One region of the Thermodesulforhabdus norvegica genome, then DNA from elsewhere that is predicted to be linked to it. Evidence: riboswitches for the same ligand, from Rfam matches in the RefSeq annotation. Region 1 holds a riboswitch; the other holds the start of a gene.

Region 1 (7,582 bases):
CGGTACATAAACCATAGTGCCGTCCTGAAGCCGATAAGCCGTTCCCAGTCGTTCGCCCAGCCCTTCCGCCTTTTTGCCGGTAACCCTCATTGCCCGTATGTCCCGTCCCTTCTTGGTGATGATCTCGAGCTGTCCCCGTGCATCCTTTTTCAGAATGGTAAACTCCGACTTTTCACTGAAGAGATCCGTCAAACCGTAAGCCGTGAAAAGGGTGAGGAGCAACCCGACGATAAAGACCAGCCCGAGGTCAAAAAGATTGGCGACGCCGACCAGGGGGTCTTCAGGATCGGGATCGGACCGGCGCAGTAACTTCGTGCTTTTCAAATAGCTCGGCTTCATCGACGGTGTCCCTTTCTTCGTCGTGTTTTCCCGTGATAAGTTCGGCCAGGTACTCCATCTGCAGGCAGTCTGCCTCTATCCATCGGCGCCTGATCGTATGTATCCAGTAGGCCAGACCGCCCTGAGCGAGCCCCACTACCGTTGTGGTGAAGGCAATGACGAGATCGGAAGAAAGTCGCCCGATGTCGCCCCGGGAGAGTGCAGCGAGGCCTGTTCCCATGGGAATGAGAGTGCCCATGAGTCCGAGCATAGGGCCTGTACGGACGACCAAACGCAGCCAGTCCAGGGAACTGCGGGCTTCTTCTTCGGCACTGACAAGCAGATAAGCAGTGTGAGGATCCCCGGCGGAGTCCCGCCGGACCTGAATCTGCCTCAGGCTTTCGTAAAATGCGGCTACTCTTGATGACCTCAAGAAAAGAGTAATACGGCGGTTTCCGTCATCGATCTCAATGGTTTTCTGAAACCGCCTTCTGGCGATCCATTCCCCGAGAAATGCCCCGCACTGGGCACAGCTCCACAGCGTGAGGATGCTCAGAAGAAGCAAAACAGGATAGAGCAGTGTGCTTGAAACAAGGTAAATAAAAGATGTGAGAAAGGCCCCTAAAAAATTCATAGCCCTACTCCTTTTCGGCTTTTTTGAACCGGCAGGCCCTGACGGACAGCAGAGAAAGCCCGAATAAACCCGCCGAAAAATGCCAGACCTGCCGCGATCAGGACGGGCAGGGTTTTGCCCAGGGTAAAGGCTGAGAGTTCCCGACCGGTGCTTACTATGCGAAAGACTCTCCGGGCATCTTCAAGGGAAGGGCCCAGAAAAAGAGATCCCAGCGTGTAGGCCGCAACGCCCATCATTGAAAATCCCAGAATCAGATCAGGATGTGCTTTCAGGGCGGAAAAAAGCCCGGCCGTTATCAACCCGGTGCCGATGAAAAGGGCCCATGCAAGAAGTATAACCTTCCAGCCGGATGTCTGAAGATAGACGAGAAGGACCGCAAGAGAGCACGAGATGGCAAGGAGGCATACAGGACAGGGGATCACAAGGGCAAGCCAGGCCTTTCCGGCAGAAGCGACTTCACGAGAAGGTCTTCCCAGAAGAATCAATCCCCAGACGAACAGACCCAGGGCAAGACAGACATGAGCCGTTATGCCGTGATGGGCCAGATTGTTCAGCACGGCTCTGACCTGGTCTGACAGGCAGGGTCCTGTAAGTATCGATGTCATGGCCGAAATCAGCGCAAGGTATCCCAGTGAATAGCCGATGAGAAGACCTGCCACAGCCCTTCTGCTTTTGCGGGTTTTAAGCCCGTAAGCCAGTCCCGCCCCTGTTTTGGCGGCGAAAACGGCAAGGGCCAGAAAGAGGCCAACAATGAGAGCCCTAACGGACATGCCTGCCTCCCTAGAACCTGAGTTTAAAGCCTCCGATAACGGTCAGCCCCGGCATAGGGTATCCATCTGCGTAGGCGTAATCCTTGTCGGTCAGGTTATCGATCGTCAGATAGGGATGAAGATGATCGAAGATGTGAAAATCCAGCCGGAGTGAATAAATGGTGAAACCGCCTTTGTCGTAAACGGTTCCGTATAAGGGTGATGTGTAGTCCCAGTTCTGAACTTTTTGAGGACCATGGTAGTTCGCCCATATGTTCAGGTCTGCATAGCGGTCAAAGTGAAACCGAAGCCCGGCGATCAGATTGGCCTTTGATACATAGGTAACGGTATCGGTACCGAGGTCCTGTGCCGAGCTTTCGTCTTCAAGCTCACGGGAGAAATAGTAGATCCAGTTTACATAAGGGGTGACGGTGGCATTAAAAGAACCAAGAGAGAATGCGAAGTCGCAGGAGGCATATCCGTCCATGCCGGTAAAGGTCGCCCCGTCAACGTTTCTGTAGGTGGTCCAGGTGCAATCGCCGTCAATGCACGTTGTAAATCCGCCGACAATGCGATCCGTGTAGTCCGTGTAAAAGACGGAAAAACCCAGCGACGCCTTGCCGTAAACCGCATCGACCCCCAGCTCATAGGTCGTGCTCTTTTCGGGCTCCAGATCGGGATTTCCAGCGATCTTTGTCCAGCTCCCCTGAGCAAACCTACCGGCCAGCTCATCGGCCGTAGGTGCCCGAAAGCCCGTTCCGATGTGACCCCTGGCCGTCAGCCAGTCTGTGAGGTCGAAGCTTGCGCCGACCCTCCAGCTTACGTCGTCGAAGCTTTTATCTTCGGCCGTAACCTCAAGCCCCGGAGTTTCTTCCAGGCTTTCGTCGAAAAGGTCGTATCTCAGGCCGGCATAGATATTGAGACGGTCAAAAAGGGAAATTTTTTGTTCCCCATAAAGAGCATAATTGTCGTAGCTTGTGTCGGGAGACCATGGTGCGACACCCGGGGGGACGTTCCAGGAATCCACTTCGATGTGATCGAAATCGCCTCCGACGATTATCCTTCCCAAACCGAAAGCAGGTACGGCAACATGGCCTCGAAGACCCTGTGTTTCGGTTTCTACAATGTGGTTGAGATATCCCCAGGCCTGAGCAGGATCGTTCCAGGAGCTTCTGTCGTAAACGCTGTAGCCACTGATGTGCCACGAAAGACCTAGTTCGTCCGCGCCGCCGTCATAACTCAGAGCACCGTAGCGCCGCAGTATGCTTTTATAATCGTCGTAGTCAGGACTGTAGGTAGCGCCGGGCGTCCCCACATCCCAGGCCCTGAAGTATTGGCCGACGAACATAATACGGTGACCTTCTGCTGGCCTTGCCGTAAGGCTCAGGGAATAGGCTTCGTCAGAATAGTGCGTGTTTTCAACCCTATCGCCGTCTCCATCGTTATAGTCATCGTCCTGATGAATTTGCCTTGCGCCGAAGGATATACCAATTTGATCTCCGGAAAGTCCTCCTGATGCGGAGAGACTGCCTTTTTTTCGATTCCAGCTTCCGTATTCAAAGCCCGCTTCAACGGTGGGTTTTCCCCTGCCTTCTCTCGTAATGATGTTGATCACGCCGCCGAGGGCCGCAGAACCGTACATGACCGATGCGGGCCCTCGAAGAATCTCGATTTTTTCAACATTTTCCAGAGGAACGGCCGATATGTTTCCCGTCCCGGCCCTGTGACCGTCAATGAGCACGAGGACACGACCTTTGATGTCCGTTCCGTGCGTGTCTGTACGGAATCCGCGAATATCAACAGAGGTAAGTGATCCGGGGTATCGATGAAAATGGGTAGGGAGCTTCTGAATGAGCAGCTCTGAAAGGTCTGATGCGTGTGATCGTTCTATTTCTTCCCGGGTGATGACGTCGACCCTTACAGGGACTTCGTGACTCGGTGTTGGAACCCTGGTTGCGGTGATGACCAGAGGTTCCATCTCAAAAGCACGAGAGGCATGGCAACAAAAAAGGTTGAATCCCAGGGACAGAAAGGCCACGAAGACCGGCAGGACTCGCATAATGATTCCTCCTTGGGTTTTTAATTTATAAAAAAAATCCTTAGAGCCTGCGCCCTAAGGATTGCACCCTGCTTTCTTCATCCCTGGGAGCCGCTCGGGTCCTTCCTCGAACCCTCAATCGGCCGGTATCAGGCAGGTCTTCTGACTCACGGATCTTCCTACTCCCCGCGCCTTCCCATCCCGATCATCGGGACAGTGGCATTTTGCGGGTTTCGTCCCCGTTCACAGCGGCGGGACCGTCCCCGATTCCCACGGGGTTCCCTTTTAAGCCCTTAGCAGGGGCACCTGATACCGCTAAACTTCAAAATTTCCGTAACTCCTATACCTGATGGAAACATGAAATGTCAACACTGTTTTCTGGTATCCTGTAGCGACCCGACACAGTTTCGTAATGTGTTTTGATGGCAGGTGCGTTTATCCTCTTGACATCCACCAATGCGCTAAAATAACATCAGGCGAACCGAAGAACGGTTCCGAAAAACCGGGGACAGGAAAAAGGCCACGAAGGCCCTTTCCGGAAAAGGGAAGGGAGCGTGGCCTTTTGATTTTATGGAGGTCGGCTGCTATGTGGTTGAAATGTAATGCTTTCTTTGTGATCACGATACTGACGGCAGGTAATGTTGGTGCTTCTACCGGGACTCCTTCGGGACTGTATGCCGCTCTGACCAAGGCAATATCCGATGAAAAAGATGCCGCCCGAGCCTGGGAAGAATGGGAAAAGGAGCGAGCTGCCCTGGAGCAAAAGATTGTAAAGCTCAAAATGGAAATCGCCTACCTGCAGCATGAAAAGGAGAAATACGAGAATTACCGGGACACGGCCAGGACCAGGTCTGAGAAACTGGAGCAACAGAGAGAAAGTGCGCAGGAGTTGATTTCGAACCTTGAGAGGTTTCTCTACGATGCGACAGATAGGCTTGATGAAGCCATAAGGAATGACCTACCCTTTCACAGAGAACAAAGGCTCAAGAGGCTGACCGATCTCAAAGCAACCCTTGCGGATTATTCGATTTCTCTATCGGAAAAGACCCGAAAGGTTCTTGAAACTCTACTTGCGGAAGCTCTTTACGGAAGGTCGGTGGAAGTCTACGACGGCATGCTCAAAGAGGGGGATAAAGAGCAGTACGTGCAGTTTTTGCGGGTGGGCAGACTTGCACTTTTTTGTGGGCCTCCTGATAGGTCTTTTCTTAATTTTTATGATCCCGTGAGTCATACATGGAAGCCTGTTTCCGGTGATTTAAGAGACCGGGTTCTGGAGGTTTTTGATCGAGTACAGAGGGGAGACTCCCTGGAGCCTTCCCGGGAAGATACCTGGTTAGTTATTCCGGTTGCCGGTGAAAGGGCTGAACGATGATCTCACAACCCCTGAAATTCTCCGTGCTGTGTCTTCTTATTTTGTCAGTAATGCAGGGAACTCCGAGAGCTGAAGGCCTTTCCTGGAGGACTCTTTCAAAGGAGGTTGAAAAAGAAATAACACTGTCCGAAGAAAGGACCTCAAGGGTTTTCGGGCAGATCGAAAAGGAGCGAAGTGCTCTGCTTGAAGAAATCGCGACGCTTGAAAAAAGGGCCGGAGCTCTGAGAAGTGAAGTAGAGGGTCTCAAGAGTGAGTTTGAAGCATTGCGGAAAAATGAAGAAGAATTCCGTAAAGACCTTTCGGAGCAGCAGGGTGAAGTGGCCGAAATACACAGGCAGATTCTTTCATGGCAGGACGATTTTGCAGGTCTTTTCGACAGAAATCCTCTGGTCATGTATCACGGCGGTTTAAAGGACCTGCGGGATAGATTAAATGAACCGGACTACGTTGTAACCATGGAAGATATCAGGTCCCTGGCGGAAGCGCTCTTTACGGAAATCACGCTTGGGGGACTTGTAGAGAAGGTCGAACTTCCCATTTACGGCGATGACGGTCAGGAACGAAATGTGACGGCTTTGAGGGTCGGAACTTTCTGTATTTTTGCCTTATCCAGTGACGATGTCAGGCTCGTCAGACTGGGTCCCGGCAATTCTTTTCTGCTTTCAGGTTATCCCCTTCCGGCGGAAATCTCACGGACCGTAAAAAACTTTCTTGATAAAAACGGCGGTCCTGTGCCGGTCGACATAACGGGGAAAAAGGCTTACGAGAACGTTTACGAAGCCACAGGCAATCGCCTCGTCGAATGGTTTAAGTCGGGCGGGGTCGTTATGTGGCCGCTTCTGCTTATAGCGCTCATATGTGCGTCCATTTTTATCGAGAGAGTCTGGTTTTACCGGAAGCAAAAGCCGCTCGGCGAAGAAGCATGGACGCGTATTATGGATGCGGTTCGTTCGGGCAAATGGGATCGATGTTACGAGATCTGTAAGGGATTAGGGTTTTCTCCTGCGGCAAGGATTGTCGGCAACATAGTTTCGGCGTATTCAGCTTACTTTCTCTCAAATCCGACCAGGGCTGAAGTGCCGAGAGTTGAAGATATCGTTGATGAAGCCCTTTTTAAAGAGACGGGACGCCTCAACCGGTTTCTTTCGACACTTACAACCATGGCTTCTGTTGCTCCTCTTTTGGGTCTTCTCGGGACGGTATGCGGAATAATCGAAACCTTTCAGGTTATAACGGTCGTTGGAACCGGTAACCCCAGGTATCTTTCTGCCGGTATTTCCGAAGCTCTTGTAACGACGCAATTTGGCCTGATGATCGCCGTTCCCGTCATAGTAGCCCATCATTTCCTGGAGAGATGGGCAGACAGATTGACGACGGAGGCAGAGGAAAAAAGTTCTCAGGTTTGCGGGATTCTTACGGAATGGGAACAAAGGGAGAAAGGGTCATGGGCGAAATAGTCAATTCTCTGGTTTCCTACTTTCAACAGGGCGGCCCCTGGATGATAGCTCTGTTCGTTTGTTCTGTATGGACCTGGGCGGTTTTTGTGGCTTCTGTATTTCCTAAAGCTCGGAAAAGGTCGGATGCAGTGTCTGTCGGTACTTTTGAACAATTGGAAAGAGCAAGTAATACCCTTGTAGTCCTTGCCGTGGTGGCTCCGCTCATCGGGCTTCTGGGAACGGTCTCCGGGATGATTTCGGCGTTCAGGGTTCTTTCTTCCTGGATGGGTATGAATCCCAGAAATCTTGCTTCTGCAATATCTGAAGCTCTTATCACCACCCAGACGGGGCTTACTATTGCGGTTCCGGCGATGCTGGGAGCCCACATTTTTGAACAGAGTCGTGAAAGAATCAGAAGGAAATGGTGAATCATGAGTCACGTTCTCAGGAGAAAGCGTTTTCAGCGCCGTGGCGGAGTGGAAATCAATCTGGCTCCTCTTATGGACATGGTTTTTATTCTTCTAATTTTTTTCCTGGTCACGACTTCTTTTACCAGAGAGAGCGGTGTCGTTGTGGAAAGGCCGCGGGCTAAGACGGCGGAGCCGCTTGAAAAACTGAGTTTCATCATCGGCGTTACCGAAAAGGGAGAAATCTTTGTTGAAGGCCGTCGGATCGAGATTCCCATGATCAGAACTTACGTGTCAAAGGTGCTTCGCGAAAATCCCGACGCCGGTGTTGTCGTCGTTTGTGACAGAAATGCAAAGACCGATGTGCTTATTCGCGTGCTGGACGAATGCAGGGCTGCCGGGGCGAAAAACCTGAGCGTTGCGGCGAGGAAGGCGGGAAGTGATGGAGGTGGGTAAACGCCACTACATTGCCGGCTTTTTATGCACTCTCTGTCTTTTTCTTTTGCTTTCCCGGATGGGAAAAAACGATACGTTTCTTTTCACGACCCCGAATCCGATAGGTATTGAATATTCTCCCTATGGAATGGACTTTCAAACCATAAGGTCCGTCGTGGAACCGGAAGAAATA
Region 2 (7,582 bases), 240 kb from region 1:
GGCTTCGTATCAGCGCCTCCAGAGCTCTTTGAAGTGTCCGATTGGATTGATGTCTTCTGCTTCCTCCAAGAAAAAACTTTACCAAACCCGGTCTTCGAAGTACGCCTTCCATGAAGCGGATTATTTTCACCGCTGCAGTTTCAGCGGGAAAGGAATTTGGAAGCTTGCAAACCAATGTTGAGCTCCTGTCGGCAACTACGGCAACGAAGGCTTTTTTCTCCTCCGAAAGCTCTTTAGAAGCCGACCACTTTTCAATTATTTCCTTAATACACCTCGAGTTTAAAGCCTCTGTTTCTTCCTCCTCTTTCGGCACTTCTTCGCCTCTACCCCCGTATCGTGTGAACTCTTCACCAAAGAGAGAGCGGAACTGGTTGTTAACGAAGTCGGTCTGGTTGTGAAGATGTTTTATAAACTGCTCAATGTAGGGTCCGACCTCCTCGGAAGGGTGAACCCTCATAACGGCACGAACCAGCTTTTCCATTGCCGTTGCGGACCTGGGGATCTTGTGGCTCTGAACGTTGTTCGCAAGCTGAATCCAGTGTTCCGTCCTCCTCAGAAACTCGTAGGCCTCGCTCAGCTTCATAGCCACATCTTCCGGAAGGATTTCTTCCTTTGCAAGTTTCTTAAGGGCCTTTAAGGTTGAAGCCTCACGAAGGTCCGGTTTTCTCCCCCCGTATATGATCTGAAGAGCCTGCACTATGAATTCTATTTCCCTTATGCCACCAATGCCGAGTTTAACGTCGTAACCCGGCCCGGGTTTTGTGGGAGGTGTTTCGGAAAGAATCCTGTCTCGCATCCGCCGTATCTCGTCCAGCGCCTGAAAGTCGAGAAAACGACGGTATATGAAGGGCTGAACTTCCCTTATCAGGTAATTACCCAGACTTATGTTACCGGCAAGGGGGGAGGCCTTGATAAGAGCAAATCTTTCCCAGCTCTGACCTTCCACAAGGTAATGGTGTAATGCAAAGGGCAGAGGGACGACCAGTTCCGAGTCTTTTCCGCCGGGTCTTAAGCGCAGATCTACTTTGAACAGCCGATCACCCTCCACGATGTCGTCCACCAGATGAACTAAGGCATGGCATAAACGGGTTAGAGTTGAGACGACTTCGTGAAGCAGGCGGTTGGATGAGGTCGGATCCATCTCGTATATGAACATAATATCCACATCTGAAACAAAATTCAGTTCGTGGGCTCCCAGCTTGCCGAGTCCGATTACCGCAAGGGATAGATTTCCTGATTTTATTTCATCAATAAGCAAAACCCCGTTCCAAAGATGGGGAAATTTTTCGAGAAATTGGTAAGCCGTTTGAAATGCAGCGCAGGCGAAATCCGATAGCTGACCCGTTGAACTCTGGAGGTCGTCCAAACCGATTAGGTCCCTCAGGGCGAGTCTCAGGAAATGTCTTTGCTTCACCCGCCTCATAGCTCTGGCTACCTCGGCCAGAGAAGGAGCTTCACCGATTTCTTTCTGAAAATCCCTGTGAACATCCAAAAGCGAAAAGCTTCTTCTTATCGATTTCTGATCCCATAACCATTCAGAGTATTCCGGAAATCTCTGAAGGAGGGTTTTCGCATAGTTGGAGGCCAGTTCCAGGGCTTGTCTTTGATCGGAAGGATCCGTAATATCTAGCTGGGCTTTTTCGGACATCGAGGTTCCTCCACATTAAGAGGTTTTCATGGCAACTTATGTCTTTATACCGGCAAGGTACTCTTCGACAAGGCTTCCCGGAAAGCCTCTTTTGAAGTTGGCGGGGAAGTCCTTATTAAGGTGGGTTTACGAGGGATGCTCCCGGAGCCTGAAAGCCGATAATGTGATAATAGCCACGGATGATGAAAGGATTCGTGAGGAAGCCGAAAGCTTCGGTGCATCTGTCGTGCTGACCAGTTCCGAACACTTGTCCGGGACCGATAGAATAGCCGAAGCGGCCGAGAAGTACGGTTGCCGCGACGAGGACGTCATTATTAACGTACAGGGTGATGAACCCACGGTTGACGGGCAGATTGTGGACGATTTGATAACGGCTTGTGTGGAGTATCCGGAATTCTCCATTATTACGCTGGCCTATCGATCAAAATCAAAAGAAGAATTCCTGAATCCCAACACCGTCAAGGTTGTTTTTGATAACGAAATGCGAGCTCTTTACTTTTCCCGTGCTCCGATACCACACGTCAGAGACGACACGTCTGATAATCTGGTCTGGTGGAAGCATCTGGGGTTTTATGGTTATCGTTACGGCTTTTTGAAAACTTTTGTGAAGTTGCCACCGGGTAAGCTGGAACAACTTGAGCGCCTGGAACAGCTCAGAGCCCTTGAACGGGGCTATTCCGTTAAAATTCTTCCGTCTTCACGGGATACAATTTCTATAGATACGCCGGACGATGTTGAAGAATTTCTCAGGTACCTGAAAAACAAGAAATGAAAGGGTCCGACCTAAATCGGACCCCTTATAGACCTAAGGCAGGATCTGAGAAAAGGTTTCCTCCGTTTCTTCCTCCCAGCCGTCCCAAAGGAATTCTTTTTCTTCTCCGGACGCTATTACCCTGAAAGCGTATCGAACCTGCTCCTCGTAAAATTTGCAATAGGGGGCCGGAGCATTGAGTTTTCCGTGAAGAGAGTACACTTCGGCAGGGCAAGGAGCGCCGCAGAAGTGTTTTATGGCGCACCTGAAACAGGGGGCTATGTCTTCCACCTTGCGATTCGTAACCTTGAGGAAAGGTTCGGATTTAAGGGCATTTTCAACAGGGTCTTTTAAAAGGTTTCCTCCACGGAATTCGGGAAATCCCACGAATTCACTGCAGGGAAAGAGATCTCCCCGGGCCGAAACCGCAAAAAAGCACCTGCCTCCGCCACATGGCGATATGTCGCACATGAGCCTTCTTGTCGTGGGGCCGAGAATCCCGGCCAGGACGTTGGCAAAATTAACCACCACAATTTTGAATCCCTTGCGGTCTCTTACGGTTCTCGTCTGGTCTAGGGCACGGCAGAAGTATTCTGCCATAATGGAGTCCTCGGGTTTAAGTTCTCTGCCTCCCCGTTGAGTGCATCTTACGGGGTTAAACATCACCATTTGAACGCCCAGATCTGCAAAGAAGTCAACCATCTGCGGTAGAAGATGGACATTTTCTCGGGTGACCGTGGTAATGACATTGTAGGCCGGATATTCTCGAAGCATCTCCAGCACTTCGAGGATTTTTCGGAATCCCCCCTGACCGCTCCAGTTCTTCCGGGTTGTGTTGGCAACCTCTTCAACGGGGGCATCTAGAGACAGCCCGATTCCGGTGTTCCGTGATGTCAGGAACTCCACTGCTTCGCGATCCAGAAGAATGCCGTTTGTCTGTATGCCGAACAGGAAATCATCACGAAAATCCTCAATTGCCCGGAAAACGGCGTCACGGGCGATCATCGGTTCGCTTCCGTGGAAGATAACTTGAGGTTTAACCTTCGGGGGCAGAGTTTTACCGAAATATTCCTTCAGGACATTGAGGGCCCTGGAAACTTCTTCGGAGGTCATTGTTACGCCGTTACGCCGAATTTCCTCCGGAATATAGCAATAAGTGCAGTTAAAGTTGCATTTTTCCGTGGGGTTGAAGTACACGGCCGAGGGAGTAAGGTTAAATCGGAAATTATCCATTTCCTCGGCGAAACTTTGCCGTTGGTCCATGTATTTTTCTGCAAAGTCGCCGGCCAGTATATCACCCAACGAACTTGATTCACTCAGGGCCCAGAAGCCTGTGTCGGGGTCAATTACGGCGACCTTGTCCTTGAGGCCGATGTCGATTACGCTGAAGTGTGGTCCATAACCGGTGTTTGCGTAAAGCGGGATTGTCATAGTGGTAACTTTCCTCCCCGAGTTTCTAATTCGTCACGGCAGGCCACGGCCTGCCGTGATTCCCGATTAGTGGTCGGTAGCTAGGTTACTTTTTGGGAGTCAACAAAATGTAGTGGGAAAGCCCGGTTCCGGCAGCAGAACGGCAGCGACGACGGTAACTGATGACCTTTGCCTTCATGTCAGTACCTCCCGTTACGGTTTTGGTTTAAAAGAAAAACCCGGATCAACCACACACCTACAGCGTGATCGATCCGGGATCCCTTTGCCATCAGGATTGCCCGCTAACGGCTTCGACAGGTCTTCTGGCTCTCGGATCATCCGGGATGGCCACAGCCTTCCCATTCTGCTTGAGCAGAACAGTGGCCGGATCCGGAAAGCTAACTCCCGAATCCCTGGGGTGACCTCCCGTCCCCGATCACAGCGGCGGGTCCGCCACGGATTTTCACCGTGTTCCGGGATGCCGAAGCCTTAGCTACGCTCTTTCAACTCCGTAAATAACGCAAGTATGAAAAAAGGTCAAACTTCTATTCAACCATTCCAAAAAAGCCAAAAAAGGCCAGAGCAAGCAAACTTGCAGTAATTAAGCCCGATGAAGTACCCCTGAAATGCCGGGGTACGGGCTGAAGAGCATACCTTTCACGAAGCCCAGTCATCAATATCAGTGCCAGACCGAAACCAACGGCAGAGGCAATGCCGAAGACAACACCCTGGGCAAGGTTATACTCCTCGTTAATGGCTATAACAGCCGCACCAAGCACGGCGCAATTTGTTGTAATCAAAGGCAGGAAAATCCCCAGCATTCTGTAGAGAACAGGCACTGACTTTTGCAAGAACATTTCCACAAGTTGAACCAGCGATGCGATTACCAATATGAAGGCAATGGTGCGAAGGTATTCAAGACCAAAGGGAACGAGAATGTATCTGTGAACACACCAGGTTATGAGATTGGCCAGCGTCATGACGAAGACGACGGCCATAGCCATGCCGGTAGCCGTGTCCATTCGGTTGGACACGCCCAGAAAAGGACAGTTACCGAGATAACGTATCAAAAGGATGTTTTTTACAAGAACGGCACTGATAACAATCAACAAATACTCGTTCATGGCCCGCTCACTCTCTTACTTTTCGCTGATGGCGTTCATAATTGCGAGAATAACACCCAGACACAGAAAAGCCCCCGGGGCTTTTATCAGGAAACTCAAAGGTTCAAAAGATGCCCCCATAACGGCATGCCCGAAGATTGTGCCACTTCCGAAAAGTTCTCTTATAGCTCCGAGCACCGTAAGCGAGATGGTAAAACCAAGCCCAATGCCGAGCCCATCGGCCAGAGACAGAATTACCCCGTTTTTTGAGGCAAAAGCCTCAGCTCGACCTAGAACGATACAGTTAACCACGATTAAGGGTATAAAAATTCCAAGCACCTTGTATAGAGGATAGAAGTAAGCCTGCATGAGCAATTCCACCATAACAACAAAAGTTGCAATGACAACGATGAAGGAGGCTATTCTAACTTTAGAAGGTATGATCTTACGCAGAATTGAGACTATAAAATTGGAACCCACCAGGACGAAGGTTGTGGCCAACCCCATACCAAGCCCGTTTTCGGCCGCTGTGGTTACGGCAAGTGTCGGACAAAGCCCGAGAACAAGCCTGAAAGGAGGTATTTCTTTCCACAAACCCTTTGTGAATTCTTTTGCAACACTCATAGGTTAAAAAACCTCCCCCTTGATCTGAGAAAAGATTTCACTTGCCTGATTTACCGCAGTAACGACAGCAGTACTGGAGATCGTGGCCCCTGATACGGCGTTTATCGTACCACCCTGTGCCGACAGTTTTATGGGAGGTGTCTTGTCTCTGAACTGAGACGTAAAGACATCTTCCGTAACCCTTGCTCCCAGTCCGGGTGTTTCCGAATGTCTCATTATACCAATTCCCACAAGAGTACCATCAGGCTTAAATCCCACCATGACCTCTACCGGACCGCCGTAACCAGAAGCAGCAGCATCCAACGCCACGGCTATAACCTGACCACCCTTTTTGGCAGGAAAAACGGTTTTGGTTTCCTCTCCTACCTTGACCTCCATACGATCCTTTATGGGATCGTTGTCATAATCCAGTACCGAGAAAACTGCTCTGATGGAAGGTTCCTTCACGAATTTGAGCAACTGATAAGCCCGTGCCTCCCGGGTTGCATCGTTCAGGAAGGCAAGGGTAAAACCCGATACGGCGCATATGGCCGTAAGTACGACGACCATCTTTACCATGTCACGCAAGGCCCTCTACCCTCCCTATTGGTTTGGTTTTCATCCTGTCAAGAAGAGGCGCCACAGCATTCATGAAAAGAATCGCAAAGGGCACCCCGTCCACATAAACACCCCAGTTTCTTATGATCATGGTCATGATGCCGCAACCCAGGCCGTAAAGTACCATCGGCGCAGGCTTAAGAGGCGTCGTGCCCTTTTCGGTGGAAAGAAAGAAGGCACCCAGCATCATCCATCCGGAGAAAAGGTGGAAAATAGGGGAAGCATACTTGGCGGGGTTTATCATCCAGAAGATCAGTTCAAAGCCTGCCGCTCCGATCAAGTAGAAGACGGGAATCTGCCAGGGGATTATGCCCCGCAGGATTAAATATATGCCGCCGATAAGGACGGCGAGCACGGAAGTCGTTCCCGCCGTGCCGGGAACATTTCCGATGAACAGATCTACAAGTGGAATATCCCGAACGACTTCAACCCCATCCCACTTTAGAACCTCCGTTGGCGGATATTCCACATAGCCTCCGGGGGTCAAACCGAACAAGGGCGCAGGCATGGGATAATCGGCCATAATGGATTGATAGGACACGTACATCACTGCCCAGCCCACCAGAACTGTACTGAATGCATTTTGGCCGACTCCGCCGAAGAACTGCTTGGGTACAAGAATTCCAATCACGCCGCCAATGAAAGGAATCCACCAGGGAACGGAAGGCGAGATAAGAAGGCCCAGTAAAACCCCCGTTAAAACTGCACTACCGTCACTAACGGTCACAGGCCTTTTTATGGCCTTTTGCCAGACGGCTTCCGCCAGAACCGTGCCCACGACTGCCGCAACTATTGGTTTCAGTACTCCAAAACCGAAGAAATATATGCCCGCCAGTATTGTGGGCACCAGCGCAAGAACCGTCTCACAATGCACCCGGCAAACACTCCAGCCCGAATGCACATGAGGCGGAGGCGAAACGATAAAAGTGCCCTTTTTCATGATGCCACCCTCGTGAACTGCAGTTCGTATTTCCCATACCGCATAAGCTGCACCATTGGCCTATGGGCCGGACATACATAGGCGCAAAGACCACACTCAATGCACTGCCACAACCCCTTGTGAACGGCTTCTTCAAATCGCTTATATTCGCAGTACATGCTGAGTTCGGCCGGTACGATAGATACAGGACAAACCTTCACACAGAAACCACATCTAACACAGGGTTCGTGAGAGTAGTGGAAGACATCACCGGTAAAGATGTCTATGGCGTCCACTTCACCGGTTACGGGGACGTTGAGGTCGTAATGTGCATAACCGAGAAATCTTCCTCCTAATACGAATTTGGTGACCTGATCCGAAGAAATCGAGAGCTGATCCATTATGTGACTTATCGGCGTTCCCACAGAGCACTCTATCATAAAGGATTCACCACCCGGAACCAGATTGATCTGGAGAAGGACCCTCAAAGCCGGATCGCCGTCCAGGAGCGCCTGCTTGATCTGATACAA

What was found. A riboswitch is a leader RNA that binds a small molecule or an ion and turns the genes downstream of it on or off. The one in region 1 is predicted to bind cobalamin.
Region 2: it holds a riboswitch for cobalamin, as region 1 does, so the genes downstream of both, cbpB (peptide-modifying radical SAM enzyme CbpB) here and BM091_RS01365 (TonB-dependent receptor plug domain-containing protein) in region 1, are expected to answer to the same signal.

The regions. Positions count from the first base shown of each region.
Region 1 covers NZ_FOUU01000001.1:271,804-279,385, reverse strand. The annotation lists gene BM091_RS01380 (DUF2149 domain-containing protein) at 1-339, opposite strand, end outside; gene BM091_RS01375 (MotA/TolQ/ExbB proton channel family protein) at 281-952, opposite strand; gene BM091_RS01370 (DUF2162 family putative transporter) at 949-1,722, opposite strand; gene BM091_RS01365 (TonB-dependent receptor plug domain-containing protein) at 1,733-3,760, opposite strand; cobalamin riboswitch at 3,875-4,064, opposite strand; gene BM091_RS01360 (DUF3450 domain-containing protein) at 4,326-5,111, shown strand; gene BM091_RS14025 (MotA/TolQ/ExbB proton channel family protein) at 5,108-6,568, shown strand; gene BM091_RS01350 (MotA/TolQ/ExbB proton channel family protein) at 6,556-6,975, shown strand; gene BM091_RS01345 (ExbD/TolR family protein) at 6,979-7,410, shown strand; gene BM091_RS01340 (energy transducer TonB) at 7,397-7,582, shown strand, end outside.
Region 2 covers NZ_FOUU01000001.1:513,648-521,229, reverse strand. The annotation lists gene glnE (bifunctional [glutamate--ammonia ligase]-adenylyl-L-tyrosine phosphorylase/[glutamate--ammonia-ligase] adenylyltransferase) at 1-1,648, opposite strand, end outside; gene kdsB (3-deoxy-manno-octulosonate cytidylyltransferase) at 1,677-2,420, shown strand; gene cbpB (peptide-modifying radical SAM enzyme CbpB) at 2,454-3,830, opposite strand; cobalamin riboswitch at 4,109-4,329, opposite strand; gene rsxA (electron transport complex subunit RsxA) at 4,355-4,933, opposite strand; gene rsxE (electron transport complex subunit RsxE) at 4,949-5,536, opposite strand; gene rnfG (RnfABCDGE type electron transport complex subunit G) at 5,540-6,094, opposite strand; gene BM091_RS02475 (RnfABCDGE type electron transport complex subunit D) at 6,096-7,073, opposite strand; gene BM091_RS02470 (4Fe-4S dicluster domain-containing protein) at 7,070-7,582, opposite strand, start outside.